2 regions of the Pseudoalteromonas sp. S8-8 genome follow, and region 2 is predicted to be linked to the other one. Evidence: predicted binding sites of a transcription regulator. Region 2 holds the regulator's gene; the other holds the start of a gene.

Region 1 (11,718 bases), on a different contig from region 2:
GAATTTAATGCTTTAGGGCTTTAATTAAAACCCTAAAGTAAGTGGCTGTATTTAGAATGCTAGTTTCCACACTACAAAAGCGACAGCAAACCCAACTAAGTACACCAAACCTAACCACGTTAAACTACGTAGTAACACGCTATGCTTAATAGCAGGCTCTGATCGCACAAGGCTAAAGTTGAGCCATGCAAATACAGGCGTTGTAACAAATGAAAGTGTCATAGCAAACGTAAGCATGGGGCCAAGGGCTGATTTAAAAAATAAAATAACGGCCATACCGGCAAGTGCTTGTAGTATTAACCAAATATTTAGACTGTGTTTTGATTGCTTAAAGCCAAGTAGTTTATGAGATTCGTTAAGCGTACGGGCGTAGCCATCTAGCACGGTGAGTGTAGTGCCAAACATACATAAAAAGGCGATTGCTGATACAAGCGGCCTTGCCCACTCGCCTATTGTTAATGCGTACATATCAATAAGCTGCTTGGCAAACGCGACGCCGCCGAGCTCTATACTACTGGTTTGCCCGTACTGCACTAATACACCTAAGCTAAAAAATACCAAGGCTAAGCCAGCTGTAAGCCAGTAACCTACGTTAAAATCGAACAAGCCTTGGCTTTTAGAAACTGTTTGTTGCGCTTGTTTTTCTTTTAGCCATAAAGAACTTAATGCAGATATTTCGATAGGGGCTGGCATCCAGCCCATTAAAGCCACCATAAAGCTAAGCATGGCAAGTTCATACGGTGAAGGTCCCACATAATCAGCAGGTGCCATTGGGCCGTTACTAAATGCAATGGCAAGGGCAATCAAAGTAGCGAGCGTAAGCAGCCCCATAATGCCTTTGGCAACGTTATCTAGCGCTTTAAAGTGCCCAAGTAGCAATATAACTAAACATACCCCCAGCAGCATCCAACAAAGCAAGGTTACTTCAATAACCACGGGTAAGGCGTAATGCAGTAAGCTTGCGGTAAGCAGCAATACGCCGGCGGTATTAACAACAGCGGCAACAATGTTTAAGCCAATAAAACTGTAGAAGTAAAACGGACCTTTGCTTTTATAGCCCTCCACTAGGCTGTTTTTAGTGGCGAGTGTGTATTCCATACCAAAGCGAAAAAACGGGTACTTTAAAACATTAACAACGAGGATAAGCCAAAATAATTGCCAGCCAAATATTGCCCCAGCTTGTGTAGAGGCAACTAAGTGAGATCCGCCAATAGCGGCTGTTGCCATGAGTATTCCAGGCCCAAGCGCACCTAGTCGAGACTTCCATACTGCTTTTATTGTGTGCATTAATTTCTCAAAATATGTGTGTTGTGTGTTCTTTTTACCAGGGTCTGTTGACCTTTCAGGATTGAAATTTATTCAATCTAGGGGCGATTTAATCGCAGCGCGAGGTTTGTAACCTAGTGGGCTAAGTAAAAATCGAGCAATAAAGAGTTAATCGTCCCTAGGCAGAACCCTTTGGGCAGCGTATGTTGGGCTTTTATGCTGCGTTATCGCCTATTTATGGGGAAGAACCACACTACATAGGCTCTGCCTTGCCTAAAAGCCCAACATACAGCTGTAAATTCAACCTCGAAAGATAAACAGACCCTAACCTTTATAATTAATAAACTGCAAGAACGCATAACTTACCTAAATTACAGGCAATAAAAAAGAGCCATGCGGCTCTTTTTTACAATACTTTGTGACTAAATTTTATTTAAGATCCATCTCTTGGATGATCTCGTGTGCGATTTCAGGTGTAGTGCTAACAGGCTTTTCGTGTAAGTTTGCTTTTATCTGCCCTTTTCGATGTTTTAGTGCTGCATCGAGTTTTTTAGCTGCACTTGCAATGGCAGGGTACATAACTTCGTTTTCCCCTTTTACCGATATGCGCGTGCCTTCATAATTAGTGCTAATTTCAGCTTGGATTTTATGATGTTCTTTAGACAAAATAATTTCGAGTGCAATAAGCGATGGGAAATGGCTCTCGATTTTTGAAAATTTTTCGTTGATGTGCTCTCTAATAGAGTCAGTAACTTCAACATGGTGACCAGAAAGATTAATTTTCATAGGGTATCCTTTTATTTGTTACCTCATAAATAGTATTGGGGGCTATTTAGATTAACACAAGGAAAAAAGAGAGATATTTGAGGTTTATTTGCGGTTTTTGGTGATTTAAATCATGCGTTGTGCAAAGTTTATGCAAAGCCCATAGTGCATGGGCTTTCAGACGTCTAGCTGTACTGATTAATCTGTGTACGAACAACAGTAGTCAGCAAAATCAGATACTTTTACTTTAAAGCTTACATTTGCATCAACATTAAACGATTCACCCGCGTTAAATGTTTTCCACTCACTTGCACCTGGTAATAAAATATCCCATTGGCCAGCTAAAAGCTCCATGCACTCTTTTTGGTTTGTATCAAAAACAAACTCACCTGGTTGCATAAAACCTAACGTTTTCGCTTCGCCATCACCTAAAATAACGGTACGGCTCGACACTTTTCCGTCAAAATATACATTGGCTTTTTTTACTACACTCACGTTATCGAACTTTGGCATTTTTAGCTCCTGCTATTAATTTAAGATTTTTATTTATAAATTTTATCGCACTACCTTGCCTGATAGCTTACTTTCTTGCAAGGAAAGCTGCATTGATCAAGGTGAAGTTGCTTCATGTAAGGGCATAAAAAAACCCGCAACATGTGCGGGTTTTTCAATTACTTACTTTATTTAATCAAAGCGATTAAAAAAGCTCGTTTGCTTTGCTTACAATGTTTGCCACTGTAAAACCAAAGTGCTCAAACAGCTCGCCTGCAGGTGCTGACTCACCAAAGGTAGTCATACCTACTACTGCGCCGTTTAGGCCTACGTACTTGTACCAGTAGTCAGCAATACCTGCTTCTACTGCTACGCGGCGTGAAACAGATGCCGGTAATACGCTTTCTTTGTATGCTGCGCTTTGATCTTCAAAGGCATCAGTACATGGCATAGATACAACACGTACCTTTTTACCTTGGCTGCGTAGTTCGCTTGCTGAATCTTGTGCTAGTTGCACTTCAGAGCCCGTCGCAATGAAAATAATCTCAGGGTTGCCGTCACAGCTAAGGATGTAACCACCCTTTTTAACATCGCTTAATTGCTGTGCGTCACGTGCTTGTTGCTCAAGACCTTGGCGAGTAAAGATTAACGATGTAGGACCGTCTTTACGCTCAATAGCTTGTTGCCATGCAATTGCCGACTCAACTTGGTCACATGGACGCCAGTTGTATAAGTTAGGCGTTAAACGCATGCTTGCAATTTGCTCTACTGGTTGGTGAGTTGGACCATCTTCACCTAAACCAATTGAATCGTGCGTGTATACAAAAATGCTTGGTTGCTTCATTAATGCAGCCATACGCACAGCATTTTTTGCATATTCAACAAACATTAAGAACGTAGCACCGTAAGGAATAAAGCCTTTATGAAGCGCAATACCATTCATAATTGCCGACATACCAAACTCACGTACACCGTAGTAAATGTAGTTACCACTTGCATCATCGCGTGTTAAACCTTTAGAGCCATCCCAAATTGTTAAGTTTGAGCCTGCTAAATCGGCTGAACCACCCATAAATTCTGGTAATAACGGACCAAATGCGTTTAATGCATTTTGCGATGCTTTACGAGACGCTGGGTTTGCAGGGTTTGCTTGTAATTGCTCAATATACGCTTGAGATTTTTCAGCCCAATCGCCAGGCAGTTCGTTATTAATACGACGTTTGTATTCAGTTGCAAGCTCTGGGTATGCTTTTGCGTATGCTGCAAATTTTTCGTCCCAGCTTGATTCAAGCTGCTTGCCTTTTTCTTTGCCATCCCACTGTGCGTAAATATCATCAGGAATTTCGAAAGCATCGCCAGTCCAACCTAAAAATTCGCGAGATGCTTTAATTTCGTCATCACCTAGTGGAGCACCGTGACAATCATGGCTACCTGATTTATTAGGTGAGCCGTAACCAATAATTGTTTTACAACAAATTAGTGAAGGTTTATCGGTAACGCTTTTTGCTTCTGCAATTGCAGCACTTACAGCATCGCTGTCGTGGCCATCAACACCACTAATTACATGCCAACCGTATGCTTTAAAGCGAGCTGGTGTATCATCTGTAAACCAACCTTCTACTTCGCCATCGATTGAAATGCCGTTGTCATCCCAAAATGCAACAAGTTTACCCAGACCTAATGTGCCTGCAAGTGAACCTGCTTCATGAGAAATACCTTCCATAAGGCAGCCATCGCCCATAAATGCATAGGTAAAGTGATCAACAATATCGTGACCTTCACGGTTAAACTGTGCAGCTAGCGCTTTTTCAGCAATTGCCATACCTACGGCATTTGTGATCCCTTGACCTAATGGACCCGTAGTAGTTTCGATTCCTGGTGCATAGCCATATTCAGGGTGACCTGGTGTTTTAGAATGCATTTGACGGAAGTTTTTAATTTCGTCCAGTGGTAAGTCGTAACCACTTAGGTGCAATAGAGAATAGATAAGCATTGAACCGTGGCCGTTTGAAAGAATAAATCTGTCACGGTCAGCCCACTCTGGATTCGTTGGGTTATGTTTTAGATAATCGCGCCATAATACTTCTGCGATATCAGCCATGCCCATAGGGGCTCCAGGGTGACCAGATTTGGCCTTTTGTACTGCGTCCATTGACAAGACGCGAATAGCATTTGCAAGTTCTTTGCGAGATGGCATGAATTCTCCTACCTTTATGTGTATTTGCGCGGGTATTTATGTGTTTGTTTATGCACCCAAGTAACTTGGGTTCGTTTATACCGACCATTCTTACTTATTGTGGGGGCTGTGTGCAATTAAAAACCCTATAAAAGTGAGGCATTATGAATATTTTTTAAGACCAAAAAGTTATTAGTAATTTTATTTAGACGTCTAGGCGTAAAAACACTATGCAAGGTGTTTTGTTTTCGATAAAATACGCCCCTTAATTTTTTAGCGCTAATACCGACGTTTGTGAAGCGCAATATTTGTGAGCAGAATTACAATGGCAAAACATTTATTTACTTCTGAATCAGTTTCTGAAGGTCATCCGGATAAAATCGCCGATCAAATCTCTGATGCGGTACTTGATGCTATCCTAGAGCAAGACTCTCATGCCCGTGTTGCATGCGAAACTTACGTAAAAACCGGTATGGTTATGGTTGGTGGTGAAATCACTACTAGCGCATGGGTTGATATCGAAGAAATTACACGTAAAACAATTCGTGACATTGGCTACACAAATTCAGACATGGGCTTTGATGCCGATTCATGTGCAATTTTAAACACTATTGGTAAACAGTCTCCAGACATTAACCAAGGTGTTGACCGTACTAGCCCAGAAGAGCAAGGCGCTGGCGACCAAGGCTTAATGTTTGGTTACGCATGTAACGAAACAGAAGTACTAATGCCTGCCCCAATTACTTACTCACACCGTTTAGTACAGCGCCAAGCGCAAGTACGCAAAAGCGGCGAGCTTAACTGGTTACGTCCAGATGCAAAATCTCAAGTTACTTTTGCATACGAAAACGGTAAGCCAGTAGGTATTGATGCTGTTGTACTTTCTACTCAGCACAGCGAAGACATTTCGCAAAAAGATTTAGTAGAAGCTGTGATGGAAACAATCATCAAGCCGGTACTTCCTGCAGAACTTATTACAAGTGCAACTAAGTTTTTCATTAACCCAACAGGTCGCTTTGTTATTGGCGGACCAATGGGTGACTGTGGTTTAACTGGTCGTAAAATCATTGTAGATACATACGGTGGTATGGCTCGTCACGGTGGTGGTGCTTTCTCTGGTAAAGATCCATCAAAAGTTGACCGTTCTGCGGCATACGCTGCACGTTACGTTGCTAAAAACATTGTTGCTGCTGGTCTTGCTGACAAGTGTGAGCTACAAGTTTCTTACGCAATTGGTGTTGCAGAGCCTACTTCTATCAGCGTTGAAACGTTTGGTACAAGCAAGCTAGAAGAAAGCCGTTTAATCGAACTTATTCGTGAACATTTTGACCTGCGCCCTTACGGCTTAATTCAAATGCTTGATTTAGAGCGCCCTATCTACCTTCCTACAGCGGCTTACGGCCACTTTGGTCGTGACGAATTCCCTTGGGAACGTACAGATAAAGCTGAAGCACTTCGCGCAGCTGCTGGCCTTTGATTGGCTAAGTAAATACAAAAAAAGCGCCAATTGGCGCTTTTTTTATATGTAAACTAATTGAGTAAAAGCAGATTTAAAAGCTACTTTTAAATCTATTAATCCATTCCTTTAGTAAGTAACTGCCACGCTGTAGCCATATACTTATTATAAGCTTGCTCTGTTGCTACATCGATTGGTTCAAAAGGTTGCGGCTCAAGTGGGACTAAGTTAATCCGATCCTCTGGGTTAACTTTTTGATACTCATACATTGACGAAAAATCACCACGCCAAAGCTGTTCTGGTTTACGTACAGTTTGAAAACCAAATACAGTACGATCTTTAGGTTGAGTTAATAGTGACTGGCCCATGCTATAAAATGTCGTCTTTTGCGGCGCTATTAAGTTTAATAATGTAGGCGCAATATCCATATGACTCGCTAATTGATCACTCGATACCCAGTTTGGATTTACACCTTTACCATAAATAACAAGCGGTACATGTGTTAGCTCATATAGACCCGGGCGATGATGTAAATAACGGCGACTATAATGATCACCTGTAATTACAAATAATGCATCTGGATAGCGCTGCTCCATTTTACGAACAAATTGACCAAGCATTTTATCGGCATACCATAAATGCCCTAATACGTAAGGGTCTAATAAGTCATCATCTAAAGCTTGAATTTCTTTTGGATAGTCAGCAACTGATTTTAAAGGATACCCATACTTATCTAAATCTAAGTTAAATGGCCCGTGGTAACTCCCACTCATGATTAAGTTAAAACTTTTTTCATCTGTTTTAGTATCGACTAAATCAAATAACTGACCATCATCAATTCCCCACACACCAGCACTTCCTTTACCTCCAGTGTCTGCAGCCGAAAATACTTTATCAGCTCCTTGTGAAAGCACATATTCGCCTACATTTTGCCATGACAGCAAGCCGCCATAATAAAATCGACTTTGATAACCTAGTTGCTCAAGTTGATTAAATATTGATAACTTACTCGCTGGTTTTTGTGGTCCAATACGGCTCATGTTAACGCCCGAAAACGCAATACCAGACATAAGGCTAGATAGCGAATTCATAGTACTGCTTGCTGCAGGTAATACATTATTTAAATATATACCTTTACTAGCTAAATTACGTAGTTCATTAGTTAAATTGAGCGATGTATATTTTTGCTGTAACGGCCAAGCATCATAACTTTCCATAACAATAAAAAATACTTGTGAAGGTGCCGCTAACATTGGCGTATTCGTTTTTTTCTCAAGCGCCGCTAAAGGGTTATCTATGTCAGGTGCACTTTTTCGTAAGTAAGGATTATGACCATTTAAACCAAAACTTTGTAAATCATTATAATCTTTAATGGCATATATAAAGCTTCGAAATGGATTTATTACAAGATTATTTACAAAAGCATCTGTTGTTACTGCTGACCATTTTCGAGAAGCCGGACGAGTTTCAAATGACCCTCTTATTGCACAAACAAATAAAACAATAATCAATGCAACTAAAATCGTACGCTTTAATATATTAGTGGTGAAAAGATGATTGATAACACTATAGTTTTTCCTATCAACTAGTTTATTTATTTTAAATGCCATCGCTAATAAAACAACTAAACTAAGTAGACTCCCCCACGGTTTATATTGCTCAATTACAGTTAATGCAATAGCTTGTTGATCGTCATTTAGTCCTTCAAACATAAAAAAGTTAAACTGGCTTCCATATTCAGCAATGTAAGTAATACTCGTTATACATAGTATTATTGCCGTAATGAAAAATATTCGGCTTGTATATATACGTGCTTTTCTAACCCATTGTCCTAAACGCAGAGGCTGTAAAATACAGTTTAAAATAAAAACAATACTAAAACAGACTCCCGTCGCGGCAGAATCAAATGCTAGACCCGCTTTTAATGTCGCGATTATTGAATCAATATCTAGTTCTGAAGTAATACGATCACTAAAATGAATTAAAAAGAAAATCCGAAAGCCCATAAAAAGCAGTACACCAGCAAACCAAAGTGTGGCGATACGTCCGCTTTCTTTTACAAATTCTAGCCAACGACTAGATGGAAGTGTGTGTGTTTTTAGCAAAATCCTGTACCTAATATATTATACCCCTAGGAAAACAATTTTACTTGTTTAAGCTATTTCAACAAGGAAATAGCTGTAATTACCTGTAATTAAAGAGAAAAATTTACATGTAAAATATTTCGTTCACATTTAATTGCAAGTAATGAAATATTCTATTGAAATATTAACCAACTTTTTTGTAAGTAATATTTTAGGAAACCGATACGTTTAACAATTTTATTTTACATAGAGATACATTTATAAAGGGGTTCGGTTTATACTCGCTTCATTATAAAGCTTTAGGGACAGTTAAATGGCCGATAACTTTCGCGTTATATTTGCAGGACTTGCCGATAACGTTGACATAAAAACAGCATGTACAAATTTAGCTGTAAAATTAAAAACGTCAGATGAAAAAGTAGCTCTTTTTTTTAAAGGTAAGCCACTGTTTGCACCAAGCGATAAAGACAAAGCGTTAAAACAGGCTAAGTTACTAGCAAGCTTAGGTATTAAAAGTAAGCTGCAAGCTGTTTCAAATGCAATTCAAAATAGCTCCCCCGCAGCTGCAAATAACAACCAACGTAACGAACGTATTTTTGATGCACTCGATTACATCACTAGCAGCTTAATTCGCCTTGAAGAAAAGCTAGACGAGTTAGAGCAACGCCTTCCTGAAGCTCAATTAAAAGCACCAGACGAAAGTATTGACGAATGGCAAGGTGACGATCTAATGCTAGATGATGATTTAGCGCCTCCTAAAAAACGCAGTAACTTACTTTTATATTCATTGATTGCAACTGCCACAATTTTGCTAGTCGTACTGGCTGTTTTTTTAATTTTTCCCGATTTATTCTCTTTTTAAGAATGGCTAATTAATTTAATGAGCAATAAACGCGCAAAAATAAGAGCGGAAATTCGTAACACCCGTAAAAACTTATCAAATAATCAGCAAATAATTGCTGCGCAATCGGTAAAAATGAATTTTATTCAACATTTAAAAAGCGAAAAAACAACGAATTCAAAGCATATTGCCATTTACTTGAGTAACGATGGGGAACTAGACACTTCATTGTTAATTAAAGAATTATGGAGTTTAAACCATACCGTTTACCTACCTATAATACACCCATTCAATGGCGCTAATTTACTATTTCAGCGCTATGAGAAAAACTCACCCATGAGAGCAAATCGCTATGGTATCTTGGAGCCTAAGCTGAACTGCTCTCAAATATGCCCATTACCAGTGCTTGATTACCTCCTTATGCCATTAGTTGCATTTGATAAACAAGGTAATCGCCTAGGAATGGGAGGTGGGTTTTACGACCGGACATTGGCACGTTTACACGAACAAAATTGGCAAAAACCACAACTAATTGGCCTTGCACATGAATGCCAAAAAGTTGAGGCTCTACCAATCGAGTCGTGGGATGTACCACTTAAAACCATTATCACCCCAGATAAAACATACTGTTGGTAACAATTAAATTTGATTACTAACCGCATATTTCTGACATACATGAGCACAAAGCAATGACACAAGATGAATTAAAAAAAGCAGCTGCTTGGGCAGCACTCGAGTTTGTAAAAGAAAACACTATTGTAGGTGTGGGTACAGGCTCTACTGTTAATCACTTTATTGATGCCCTTGGCTCAGTAAAGGACACTATTGTAGGCGCTGTATCAAGCTCAGAAGCCTCAACCGCGCGCTTACAAGCGTTAGGTATTGAAGTATTTGAGCTTAATAACGTTGCTGCTTTAGATGTATACGTTGACGGCGCTGACGAAATAAACGATCAAAACGAAATGATTAAAGGTGGCGGTGCAGCCCTCACTCGCGAAAAAATAGTAGCCGCTGTAGCTAAACAATTTGTGTGCATTGTAGATGACACCAAATTAGTAAAAACATTAGGCGACTTCCCGCTTCCGGTAGAAGTTATTCCAATGGCTCGCAGCTACGTTGCACGAGAATTATTAAAGCTTGGTGGTGACCCTGTTTATCGCCAAGGCGTAGTTACCGATAACGGTAACGTTATATTAGATGTATTCAACTTAAAAATTACCAATGCTAAACAACTTGAAGCACAAATAAATTCAATTGTTGGCGTAGTTACCAACGGCCTATTTGCAATGCGTGGTGCTGATAAAGTGATTATCGGTACTAAAAATGGGCCACAAATTAAATAGGATGAGGTTATGAGTAAGGTATCGTTAGCAAAAGACAAAATTAAAATTCTCTTGCTTGAAGGTGTTCACCAAAGCGCTGTTGAAACGCTAAAACGTAACGGTTACAGCAATATCGACTACGTTAAAACATCCTTACCTGAGGACGAATTAAAAGAGCGCATTAAAGATGTTCACTTTGTAGGACTTCGTTCTCGTACTCATATTAACCAAGCCGTATTAGACTCAGCTGACAAGCTAGTTGCTGTTGGGTGTTTTTGTATTGGTACAAACCAAGTTGATTTAGATGCAGCACGCGAACGCGGTATTGCTGTATTTAACGCACCATTTTCTAATACTCGTTCAGTTGCTGAACTTGTACTTGGTGAAATCCTACTTTTATTACGCGGTATTCCAGAGCGTAATGCAGCGGCTCATCGTGGTGGCTGGTTAAAAACAGCAAATGGTTCGTTTGAAGCACGTGGTAAAACATTAGGTATTATTGGCTACGGTCACATTGGAACTCAGCTAGGTATTATGGCTGAAAATATCGGTATGAACGTGGAGTTTTACGATATCGAAGATAAATTATCACTCGGTAATGCAAAACAAGTTCACAACCTAACTCAGCTATTACAACGCTCTGATATTATTAGTTTACACGTACCAGAAACACCGCAAACTAAAAATCTTATTGGTAGTGCAGAACTTGCTGTTATGAAGCAGGGATCTATTTTGATCAACGCTTCACGCGGAACTGTTGTTGATATTGATGCACTTGCAGAAGCACTAACAGAGAAAAAACTAAGTGGTGCAGCAATCGATGTGTTCCCTACTGAGCCAAAATCTAACGATGAAGAATTTGTATCGCCACTGCGCCAATTCGACAATGTTATTTTAACGCCGCACATTGGTGGTTCTACACAAGAAGCACAAGAAAACATTGGTATTGAAGTAGCGGGTAAACTGGCTAAATACTCAGATAATGGCTCAACTATTACAGCTGTTAACTTTCCTGAGGTATCGCTGCCTGAGCTTGCTAATCGTAGCCGTTTATTACACGTACACCACAACCGCCCAGGTGTACTAACGCAAATTAACCAAGCGTTTGCACAGCACGGTATTAACATTGCTGCGCAATACCTACAAACAGACGCATCTATTGGTTATGTAGTTATTGATGTAGATACAGATCAATCTGAAGTAGCACTTAAAGAACTAAGCGCAGTTGAAGGTACAATTAGAGCACGTATTCTGCATTAGTAATTTAATCAGCTATTCTAATATCAAAAAGGGTCACTTCATTAAGTGACCCTTTT
Region 2 (11,718 bases):
CATGCTAATTTCTGAGCTTAAATAGTTATTCTTTAAGTTTTGACCGTCTTTTAATGCACTATAAAAAGAGCTTAATAAGTACATACTCGCAAAACAAAGTATAACGACACCAATAAGTATAGTTACAAATTTCTTTTTCGATTCTTCGCGCTGCGATTCACGCCAAGGAAGTAGATTTATATGTGGCATGTTGAAAAGCTCCTTAATGCCAACCCTGTCGCAATTGCAAACTGCGTTTTGTGACGCTGCATTACATTACGATCTACTTTTGGAGAAATTTCCATATTTTCAAAAGGCTCAGCAACGACAGAGTGAATACCTAGTTCTTCAATGAGTAATCGGTCAATACCTTTAATCATCGATGTACCACCCGTTAATACAATATAGTCGATTTGCTCTTTGCCACTGGTTGTTAAAAACATTTGCACCGCGCGTCGCACTTGTTGAAGTAACGAAGTTTGAAAAGGGGCTAATACTTCAAAGGTGTAGTTTGGCGGTAAATCACCTGATGTTTTACCAATTTCAGCTTCATCAAATCCTTTATTATAATAAGCAACGATACTATTTGTATATTGGTCGCCACCAAAAACTTGGTCACGTGTATAAATTGTTTCCCCTGCTTGAACAACGCTCACGAGCATTAAAACCGCACCAATATCAACCACAGCCACACATTTATTAAATGCGTCGCTAGGTAATTGTTGGTAATACACATCCATTGCACGACTTAATGCATAGCTTTCTACATCAACTATTTTAGCTTCTAAATTTGCAGCTTCTAAAGCGCCAACACGCGCTTCTACACTCTCAGTACGAGCAGCTGAAAGCAAAACATTCATTTTACTAGGATCGGCCTCATTCGTCGAAAGCTTCTCAAAGTCGAGGCTCACTTCATCAAGAGGATATGGAATTAAACTATCGGCTTCAATTTCAATTTGCGACTCAAGTTCAGCATCAGTTAACGATACATCCATGAAGATCACTTTTGTAATGACTGTTTGGCCAGAAACAGCCACTGCTGCAGATTTTAACGACTTTGGTAATTTTTTTCTTAATTTTGTAATTACGTTACCAATCGCTTCAATATCTTGAATTGTGCGCTCACTCATAGCGCCTTTTGGCATCGGCTCAATTGCAAGTGCTTCGAGTCGAAATCCAGTTTCAATTTCACGTAAAAGCACAGCCTTAATAGAGTGCGATCCAATATCAATTCCTACCATCATTTGGGACGGTTTTTGAAATAGTTGACTTAGCATGTTTCAACTTGGCCTTTGTTTTAATAATAAACAAGTTATAATTTTTATATGAAAAAATATTATTCATTTTTTAATCAATATATACTAGCAGTCAAAACTCGCAATTGGGAGTCCATTTAGGGAAATATAAGTGATTTTATTAAAACGAACTTTACAATTTTTTATCATTTGTGTGTTAATTGGTCTGATTACTTTGGTCAGCCTTTATTACTACGTTAAACCTGATATCCCCAGTGTGCAAGTTTTAAAAGACGTGCAATTACAAACTCCTATGCAAGTATTCACTAAAGATGGGCTTTTAATCAATCAATTTGGTGAAAAACGTCGTATTCCAGTGACTATTGATGAAATTCCTCAAACACTCATTAATGCATTTTTAGCGACAGAAGATAATCGATTTTACGATCATATAGGCATAGACCCTATTGGTATAGTACGTTCGGCTGTTGTTCTTATATCTACTGGCGAGAAAAAACAAGGTGCAAGTACTATTACTATGCAGCTTGCTCGTAATTTCTTTTTAACACGCGAAAAAGCATATATCCGTAAAGTTAAAGAAATATTTATAGCGCTTCATATTGAAGGAGTGTTAACAAAAGACGAAATCTTAGAGCTTTATCTTAATAAAATAGAATTAGGTAATCGTGCTTTCGGTATTGGTGCAGCAGCGCAAGTTTATTACGGTAAAGAGCTAAAAGATTTAACACTTGCACAAATGGCGATGATTGCAGGTTTACCTAAAGCACCTTCAGCTTTAAACCCAATTCGTAACCCAACGCGTGCAAAAGCACGCCGAAATGTAGTTTTAGGCCGTTTACTGACCGAAGACTATATAACACAAGAGCAATATAACGAAGCAACTAGCCAACCTATTACAGCTTATTTTCACGGTGCAGAAATAAACTTATACGCACCGTATATCTCTGAAATGGTGCGCGCTGAAATGGTTTCGCGCTATGGGGTAGATAAAGCCTACAACTCAGGTTTTAAAATTTTTACCTCAGTAGAGTCAAAGGTTCAAAAAGCAGCGCAAAACGCACTTGTAAATAACTTACACAGTTACGATATGCGTCATGGTTTTAGAGGTCCAACTGATGTTTTATGGAATCCTGAAACACAACCAGCTTTAACTGAGCAGCAAATACTCAGTAAATTACAGAGCGTAAATGAGTTAGGCACTTTAAAAGTTGCAGCAGTACTCAGTGTTAATAATAAAACAGCTACTGTATTACTTAAAAACGGTGAGCAAACAACCCTCACTTGGGATAGTTTAAAATGGGCGCGTAAGTATATTACTCGCTACCGCCAAAGCTTTGCTCCAAAAGCAGCTACTGATATTTTAACGCCAGGTATGCAAATATGGGTACGTCAAAACGAAGATAACAGCTACTTATTAAGCCAAATACCAGAAGCATCAAGCGCTATTGTATCCCTCGATCCACAAGACGGTAGAATAAAAGCTATTGTAGGGGGTTACAGCTTTGAGCAAAGTCAATACAACCGAGCGATACAAGCTAAGCGTCAAGTGGGTTCTAATATAAAACCTTTTATATATTCGGCAGCACTTGAAAAAGGTTACACGCTTGCGTCTATATTAAATGATGCACCTATAAACCAATGGGATAAGAGCCAAGGCGTAGCATGGCGTCCTAAAAACAGCCCTGCTGTTTACAATGGTCCTATTCGAATTCGCCGTGCTTTAGCACAGTCTAAAAACGTTATTTCGGTGCGCTTACTACGTGGTGTTGGATTGCAACGTACAGCTGACCACTTACTAAAATTTGGTTTTAAAGACGCTGACATTAATCGTAGTGAATCATTAGCACTGGGTAGTGCTTCTATTACCCCGCTTGAACTTGCAAGAGGCATGAGCACATTTGCCAACGGTGGTCACTTAATTGAACCTTACTTTATCTCAGAAATTCAAGATGCTTACGGCAATGTATTGTTTAAAGCAAACCCTGCTCTTGCCTGTGACGAAGAGCCTTTGCTAACACACAATGTACTCTCGATGCATAATAGTGATGATGAAATGGAGCAAACGAAAAAATGTGCGCCGAGAATTATTTCTAAGCAAAATGCATTTTTAATTGCTGACGCTATGAATAGTGCAATTTGGGGGGGTGGTAGCTGGGCTCATAAAACAGGTTGGAGTGGAACCGGTTGGCGAGCACAAGCGCTAGATCGTCGCGATATTTCGGGTAAAACAGGCACAACTAATGACTCAGTAGATACCTGGTTTAGCGGCTTTAATAGTAATGTGATGACCTCAGTTTGGGTTGGCTTTGATAATCCGGGCAACGCTCTTGGTCGCTCTACATATAATAACAACCTAGATAGCAGCCAAATATCAGGTGCGGAATCTGGCGCTAAAACCGCGCAGCCAGCATGGGTTGAATTTATGAAAGCGGCACTTGAAGGCAAGCCTGAAGCCCCAATTGAGCCGCCTGAGGGACTTGTTTCTATTCGTATTGATTTAGCTACTGGTTTATTAAGCCATAAAAATGACTACACGAGTCGATTTGAATATTTTGAAAAAGGTACTGCACCTACAAAGTATGTGCTATCTCAGCCTAACGATATATTTGAAGAAGACACTAAAACAGAAGAAGAGCTATTTTAATAATATGTATGTAATACAAAAACGGCAGCTTATTTAAGCTGCCGTTTTTGTTTAAACCAAAGTTTTATTTTAAGTTTTGAACAAGCCAATATAAATCAGAGTGCACACCCGCAGCGGTCACTTCCCTACCCGCTCCTGGCCCCTGAATCACTAATGCATTATCGCTATACCATTTGCTATTAATTACAAAAATATTATCGCCAGGTGTAAGGTTTGCTAACGCATCGCCATTAGGCACATACGCTATTCCCACTTTAGCAATTACTTCACCTTGTGTGATTTCTAACAAGCCCGTATATCTAAGTACTGAATTTTTAGACTTTGCTGTCACTGCATGCTCTTCGATGAACGCGTCTAGCTGTGCTTTTTTATTTAAAAAGTCATCCCAACTTCCCAGCGCAAGCTCATCTGGCATCAATGCTGATAAGCTAATATCGTCAAGTTCAAGCTCAACACCTAGCTCTCGGGCTAAAATAAGTAGCTTACGCTGCATATCTCGCCCAGATAAATCTTCGCGAGGGTCTGGCTCTGTGAATCCCATTTTCTGAGCTTCCAGTAGCAACTCAGAAAATGGCCTTGTTCCATCATATTTACTGCATAGCCACGAAAGCGTGCCTGAGAAAACACCTTCTATACGTGTTATTTTATCGCCACTATTTTGCAAATCAGCCAAAGCAAAGTTAATAGGTAAGCCAGCGCCTACACTGGTGTTATATCGCCAATGTAAATTACGTTCTGTAATATTACTACGAAGTGCTTTATACCAAGTAGTCGGTGCTGTTCCAGCGTATTTATTAGCACTAATTAAATGACAGTTTCTATCTACAAAGTCTGGATATAACAAGCTAAATTGTTCACTTGCGGTAATATCAATTACAATTTTATGCTCGTAATCGAGCTCATTTATAGCATTCAGTAAATCTGCAGATTGATAGCTATTTGCCTCATGCTGCCATTGAGTTTTCCATTGCTGTGTATTAATACCACTTGCATTAAACAGCATTTTTTTAGAGCGAATTAGACCGACTAATTTAATACTAAAGTCATCCGATAAACGCTCAAATTGTGCCGATAACTGTTTAATGAAAACGTCGCCAACGTTACCAAGCCCCGCAACTATAATTGCGATTTCTTGGCCTTTATTAATTAGCTTATCGTGTAAGTCACTTTGTATATCACTATCTATAAATTGATCGGTAAGCAATAAAGCATAGCCAGTATCTTGATGGACAAAACGAGGTTTTATGCTGTGGAGTTTTAATAAATCTAATGCTTGTAAGCTTAATGTATTAACGTCTTGCTCAGGCGCTACAATTGCACAACCGTTTAAATTTGACTCGCTAATATTTGCCCTACCCGCAAAATAATTAATAACCAGATAAGTTTGTGCTGCAGGTACTACTAAATACACTTCACCATTATGGTTAAAGTGATGAAGGCTATGCTGAATAAGCTGACTAACACTTGCAACCTCACCTTCACTTAATCCTTCAACCATTAATAGGTCAACATTTTGCAACGTAGTTATAAAGCGCTTTTTCTTCGCTGAACCTTCTTTTACTATATCTGTTGGACTTGCTTGTACGTCAAAACTACTGCGAACAGCTAGCTTAATATCTGTGTTTTTAAGAGGCGATAGTGTTTTTGCATGTAATACAGGGTTACCCAAACGAGCTAATAAATTAGCCTGCCCACGGCAAATTTTGCCGTATTTAATCGCTTTTTGTACCTTGCGAGGATCAGTGCTATACACCCCCTGTGTATCAGTCCAAATACATACTTGCTTAGCATTGCAATAATTTGCAAGTAGTGTTGCACTGTAGTCACTGCCATTTCGGCCAAGTGTTACAGTCTCGCCTTTGATATCTGCGGCAATAAACCCAGTAACAACATTTATTTTATTAGGCAAAATTAACTGCCCACATTGCTGCGCATTTTGCGCATGCATTAATTCGCCATCATTTAAGGTAAAAAGAGTACGTGCATCTTGAGCGCATGCCTCAATATTTAGCTGCTGTAAATAAGTAGCGAGTAAACGTGCTGACCACAGTTCGCCATGTGCAAGTAATGCAGCCTCTTTTAGCTGCTCAGCTTGAGCAAGTTCTGCAATATAGCTAAGTTCGATACTTAGTGTTTTAAGTGCACTTCGTTTGAAATCGGCTTCTAATAGCTGCTTTATTAAATCACTTTGATGGTTATTTAACTGCAGTAAAATATCAGCTACTGCTTGAGTATCTTGTTTTTGATAGCTTTGCCAAAGTAATACTAGCGTATCGGTTGTCTTACCCGCAGCCGATACCACCACACAATCACCCGGTTGAGTATGTGTAATTATTATTTTTGCTACGCTTTGGTATCGCTCACTTGAGCTTAAACTTGAACCACCAAATTTATGTACACAATTGACCATATTAATCACCAAAGCGCCGGACGGGCTGCACTTAATTTAACGTTCCCACCAGAAGTGCCTGCACCTTTGCCTACACGGCCAACATTTTTATTTTGCCCTGGTTTTACAAGTTCAAACACTCGCTCAAAATCAGCGACTAAATCGTGTATATCTTCAATACCTACCGAAATACGAATAAGCGTATCGCCCACACCCGCTTCTAAACGTGCTGTTGCCTCCATACCTGCGTGCGTCATAGTTGCAGGGTGACAAATTAAGCTCTCTACGCCACCTAGTGACTCAGCTAAACTAAACGTTTTAAGACTAGTTAAAAATGCCGCAGCGTCATTTATATCGCCTTTAATATCAAAACTAACCATGCCACCAAAACCAAGTTGCTGTGCTTTAGCCAGTTCATGTTGAGGATGTGACTCAAGACCTGGGTAGTAAACTTGGCTTACATATTCAGAGCTTTCAAGATACTTAGCTATTGCCAGTGCATTTTCTTGATGCTGCCTTAGGCGCACATTTAAAGTACGTAAACCACGAAGCGTTAAATAGCTATCAAAAGGCGCACCCGTAATTCCAATGTTATTAGCCCACCAAGCAAGCTCATCGCCTAACTCTTGTGTTGCGGCAATAACAGCGCCGCCTACTACATCTGAGTGTCCGTTAATGTATTTAGTGGTTGAATGCACCACAATATCTACACCAAACTTAATAGGGTTTTGTAAAGCAGGCGACAAAAACGTGTTATCTGCAGCCACCAATGCACCGCATTGCTTTGCAACATCGGTAACCGCTTTAATATCTGTTAAACGAAGTACTGGGTTACTTGGGGTTTCTATCCAAATAAGCTTAGGTTTAATTACTAAAATTTGTTGAAGGCTTTCTTCTTTTGTTAAATCTAATATTTCGAGCTTTAGTAGTCCGCGTTTTTGTAAAGATGTAAATAAACGATAGCTGCCACCATAACAATCATGTGGAATTACTAACGTATCGTCACTATTAAGTAGCTGAGTAGCTAAATGCACGGCAGCCATGCCTGTAGCTGTAATTATGCCACGAGCGCCACCTTCAAGCTTAGCAAGCGTCTCAGCTAAAATATCACGATTAGGATTACCGCTACGACCATAATCATACTCACGCTTAGTATCAAAGTCGGCAAACGAATAAGTAGTCGATAAATAAATTGGCGGTACCACCGCACCATGATGTTTATCAGCATCAACGCCGTTACGTACAGCAATGGTCGCTTTGTTTTTTTCGCTCATATTCGTCACCTGATTAATTTGGATGTTTAGACGTCTAAAAGAGTAAGTTATCCGTTTTGATAAGTCAAAGTATTTTAAAGCTCTAGATGGCTAAAAGTAGAAGAGGCCTCTGCGAATAACACATTTTAGCTCACAAAAGTGTGCTTATCTTTACACCTACAATAGGCTTATTAAGATAGATCTGTATCTATTATTTGACTATCTTTTTTAAATCGATAGAATTTCACGCATATTTACACGCTTTTTATACCGTGTGAGAAATTAATAATCTGAGGCAACGATACATCTTATGGCTAAATGGAATGGTGAGTATATTCACCCATACGCAGAACACGGTAAAAAATCAGAGCAAGTTAAAAAGATCACCGTTTCGATCCCGCTAAATGTATTAAAGGTATTAACTGACGAACGTACACGTCGTCAAATCAATAACCTTCGCCATGCTACAAATAGTGAATTGCTATGTGAGGCATTTTTGCATGCTTTTACTGGCCAACCTTTACCAAATGACGATGACTTACGTAAAGATAACGCCGAAAAAGTGCCAGAAGAAGTTAAAAAAATAATGCAAGAAATGGGTCTAGAAGTACCCGTTTTAAACGAAGAATAAATATTACAAAGACAAAAAAACCTCAGTAATTACTGAGGTTTTTTTATGTCTAAATTTTATTGCATAGCTCTACTGTATAGATTTACTGCATATAGTTTTCAGGTAGCTCAATTTGTGCAACACCTGACTCAATAGCAGCAAGTGCAACAGCTCTTGCTATACGCGGCAGTAAACGTGGATCCATTGGTTTTGGAATAATATACTGCGCACCAAATTCTAGTTTATCTACTCCAGCGGCTTTTAAAACTTCTGCAGGTACTGGCTCTTTGGCAATACTTCGAATAGCATCTACTGCAGCAATTTTCATTTCATCGTTAATAGCACTTGCACGTACATCAAGCGCACCACGGAAAATAAACGGGAAACATAAAACATTATTAACTTGGTTAGGGTAATCAGAGCGCCCTGTTGCCATGATTAAATCGTTGCGTGCGCCGTGCGCAAGTGCAGGATCAATCTCAGGATCTGGATTTGAACATGCAAACACAACTGGTTTTGCAGCCATTAGCTTTAAATCTTCAGCCGCTAATAAGTTAGGGCCAGAAACACCCACAAACACATCAGCATCTGCAATTACATCTTGCAATGTACGCTTATCGGTATTGTTAGCAAAAAGCTGTTTGTATTCATTTAAGTCATCGCGGCGGGTATGAATAACACCTTTGCGGTCAAGCATATAAATGTGTTCACGCAGTGCACCACACTTAATTAACAGCTCCATACACGCAACAGCGGCAGCGCCTGCACCTAAACATACAATAATTGCATCTTCAATTGACTTACCTTGTACTTCTAGCGCATTTAACATACCAGCAGCCGTAACAATGGCAGTACCGTGTTGATCATCATGAAAAACAGGAATACTACAACGCTCTATTAATGCTTTTTCTATTTCAAAACACTCTGGTGCTTTAATATCTTCAAGGTTAATACCACCGAATGTGTCGGCAATGTTGGCAACCGTATTAATAAAGTCTTCTGTTGTTTTGTGCTTAACTTCAATATCGATAGAATCAAGCCCTGCAAAACGTTTAAACAATAGCGCTTTACCTTCCATTACAGGCTTAGACGCTAAAGGACCTAAATTACCAAGGCCTAGAATTGCAGTACCATTAGTAATAACCGCAACCATGTTACCTTTACCAGTATATTTATAAGCATTTGCAGGATCTGCAGCTATTTCACGTACAGGTTCGGCAACACCTGGGCTATACGCAAGTGCAAGATCATGAGCCGTTTCAGCTGGTTTTGTAAGCTCAATGCTAATTTTACCTGGTACGGGATGTGAGTGGTAATGTAGTGCTTGTTCACGAAAGTCAGACATAACGCGATGGTATCCTGCAATTTAAGTTAAAGTGAGAGATGGAGTCTTGGGGTACGATACCCTTATTATTTTTAAATTCCAAGCAATATCAGGTCTATCCTGTTATATGCTATATCCTTTAATTTTAAGAGGTTTTTCAGTAACTTTGCAGGATTATATCAACATTTAATAAATAAAAATTCACCTAAAAAGTAAGTTTTAAGGTGCTTTTATGCCTATCAAAATCTTATAAAATGTATACTTAAAGTATCAGCATAAACTTAGAATAACAGCCTACTACCCTACTTTAAAAACAGATAAGCCCACGTTAGCTACTTTTATCAACCTAGTTAAAAATTGTACTATTTAAAATATAGAGAATATCTATCGATTTGTCTGTAAAGGATTATGCATACTCAGAATAAGAATAGGAAATAGTTATGCAAAAGGAGGGGATAGTTAAAATCAACGAAATAATACCAATCTGCTTATATATGGGGTCTATTTAACGTTAAGAAAATTACGCTAGAACTAGGCAAAAATTTTTGTATCTAGTTGTTCTAAATAAAAAAATTTTAACGACGTTATAGTGCAATTTAATTCGTTAAATTGCTCAAAGATTTATGTAGGTTGGCTTAAGATAATAAATAACAAATTTTAGGCACAAAAAAAGCACCCTAAGGTGCTTTTTTTAACTAAACAGCAATAATTACTTCTTGCTGGCAAGTGCACCGAAGCGCTTGTTGAAGCGATCAACACGTCCGCCAGTGTCTAAAACTTTTTGCTTACCAGTGTAAAACGGGTGACACGCAGAACATACGTCTAAGTGAATGTCTTTACAAAGAGTTGAGCTAGTTTCGAATTTATTTCCACATGAACATGTTGCAGAAATTACTTCGTACTTAGGGTGAATACCTTCTTTCATAGGAACCTCTAGTTAAGGCCGCATCGCTCTCCAAACCCGGAGTTTGGCACCATACGTCGTTAAAACAAATTTGTTGGTGGCGGATTTTATCCAACAACCTCCCCCCACACAAGTATTTATTTATATTTTTGCCAAAAAAGTGAACAATCTCTTTCTCAAGCACTATTGCTAGTAGGTTTTTAGCGTTATTTTTAGTACATTACAGCATTAATTTTACGGGTTGAGTTGTTATGAGTTTTGTTGAAGTTGCTATTAAAGTCCCGCTTCCACGCACCTTTGATTATAAAATAGAAGAACAGCTCAGTGGCTTATCAATTCCCTTACTACCTGGCATGCGAGTTTTGGTACCTTTTGGTAATCAAAAAAAAGTAGCGGTTGTTTTGGGTATTAAAAGCAGTACCGACGTCCCTTTAAATAAAATTAAAAATATTATAGAGGTAATAGACGACGCCCCTATTTTAAGTGCCCAGCATTTAGAACTCCTTAGCTTTACTGCCCGCTATTATTGCTATCCATTAGGCGAAACTATTCATATAGCGCTACCTGGTGCACTTCGCCAAGGTGAATCGCCTGATAAAACCAGTATTAATATGGTTGCCCTGACAGAAAAAGGTGCAAAAGTACCGTCATTAAAAGCTAAAACACAGCTCAACCTATTAAAGCAGTTATCGCAATCAGGTAAGTCATCATTAACTGAGTTAAAAGCACTGGGCTTTAGTAAAAAAACAATAGATAGCTTAATAGATAAAGAACTCATAACACAAACTATTGAGCACGATAACCAATGGCAAAGTGTTGCTCCAACCGTCGGTAGTAAACCAGTACTTAATAAAGAACAAGCGGTTGCTTGCACAGCTATAAATCAAAGTACTGGCTTTAGCAGCTTCTTATTAGAAGGCGTAACGGGCAGCGGTAAAACCGAAGTGTATTTACAGTGCCTAGAAGAAGTACTCAAACGTGGCGAGCAAGCCCTCGTACTCGTGCCCGAAATCGGCCTAACACCACAAACCGTAAACCGTTTTCGCCGCCGCTTTCCTGATACACCCATTATGCTTTGGCACTCAGCACTTACCGACAACGAACGTTTACAAACATGGCGTTTTTGCGAAAAAGGCAGTTGCGCGATAGTTATTGGCACGCGTTCGAGTATTTTTCTGCCATTTTTAAAACTCGGTATGATTGTTGTTGATGAAGAACACGATTCATCATTTAAACAACAAGATACCCTTCGTTACCATGCTCGTGATTTAGCCGCTTACAGAGCTTTTCAGCATAAAATTCCGCTTATATTAGGCAGCGCCACACCCGCGCTTGAAACACTTCACAAAGCAATTAATA

The links. The regulator MetJ, encoded in region 2, represses methionine synthesis genes. The targets are predictions, from matches to a motif close to TAGACGTCTAGACGTCTA.
Region 1: a site for MetJ is predicted at 4,906-4,923, ahead of metK (methionine adenosyltransferase). Genes of this name have one in related genera too.

What each region holds. Positions count from the first base shown of each region.
Region 1 covers NZ_AUTR01000057.1:48,358-60,075, reverse strand. The annotation lists gene L659_RS0118320 (NRAMP family divalent metal transporter) at 52-1,227, opposite strand; gene hpf (ribosome hibernation-promoting factor, HPF/YfiA family) at 1,696-2,052, opposite strand; gene ppnP (pyrimidine/purine nucleoside phosphorylase) at 2,230-2,544, opposite strand; gene tkt (transketolase) at 2,729-4,720, opposite strand; gene metK (methionine adenosyltransferase) at 5,025-6,176, shown strand; gene L659_RS0118295 (LTA synthase family protein) at 6,272-8,260, opposite strand; gene L659_RS0118290 (hypothetical protein) at 8,553-9,101, shown strand; gene L659_RS0118285 (5-formyltetrahydrofolate cyclo-ligase) at 9,120-9,716, shown strand; gene rpiA (ribose-5-phosphate isomerase RpiA) at 9,770-10,423, shown strand; gene serA (phosphoglycerate dehydrogenase) at 10,433-11,662, shown strand.
Region 2 covers NZ_AUTR01000020.1:182,855-194,572, forward strand. The annotation lists gene L659_RS0105660 (PilN domain-containing protein) at 1-189, opposite strand, end outside; gene L659_RS0105665 (pilus assembly protein PilM) at 177-1,256, opposite strand; gene L659_RS0105670 (penicillin-binding protein 1A) at 1,387-3,879, shown strand; gene metL (bifunctional aspartate kinase/homoserine dehydrogenase II) at 3,944-6,289, opposite strand; gene metB (cystathionine gamma-synthase) at 6,295-7,542, opposite strand; gene metJ (met regulon transcriptional regulator MetJ) at 7,832-8,152, shown strand; gene L659_RS0105690 (malic enzyme-like NAD(P)-binding protein) at 8,235-9,476, opposite strand; gene rpmE (50S ribosomal protein L31) at 10,165-10,380, opposite strand; gene priA (primosomal protein N') at 10,611-11,718, shown strand, end outside.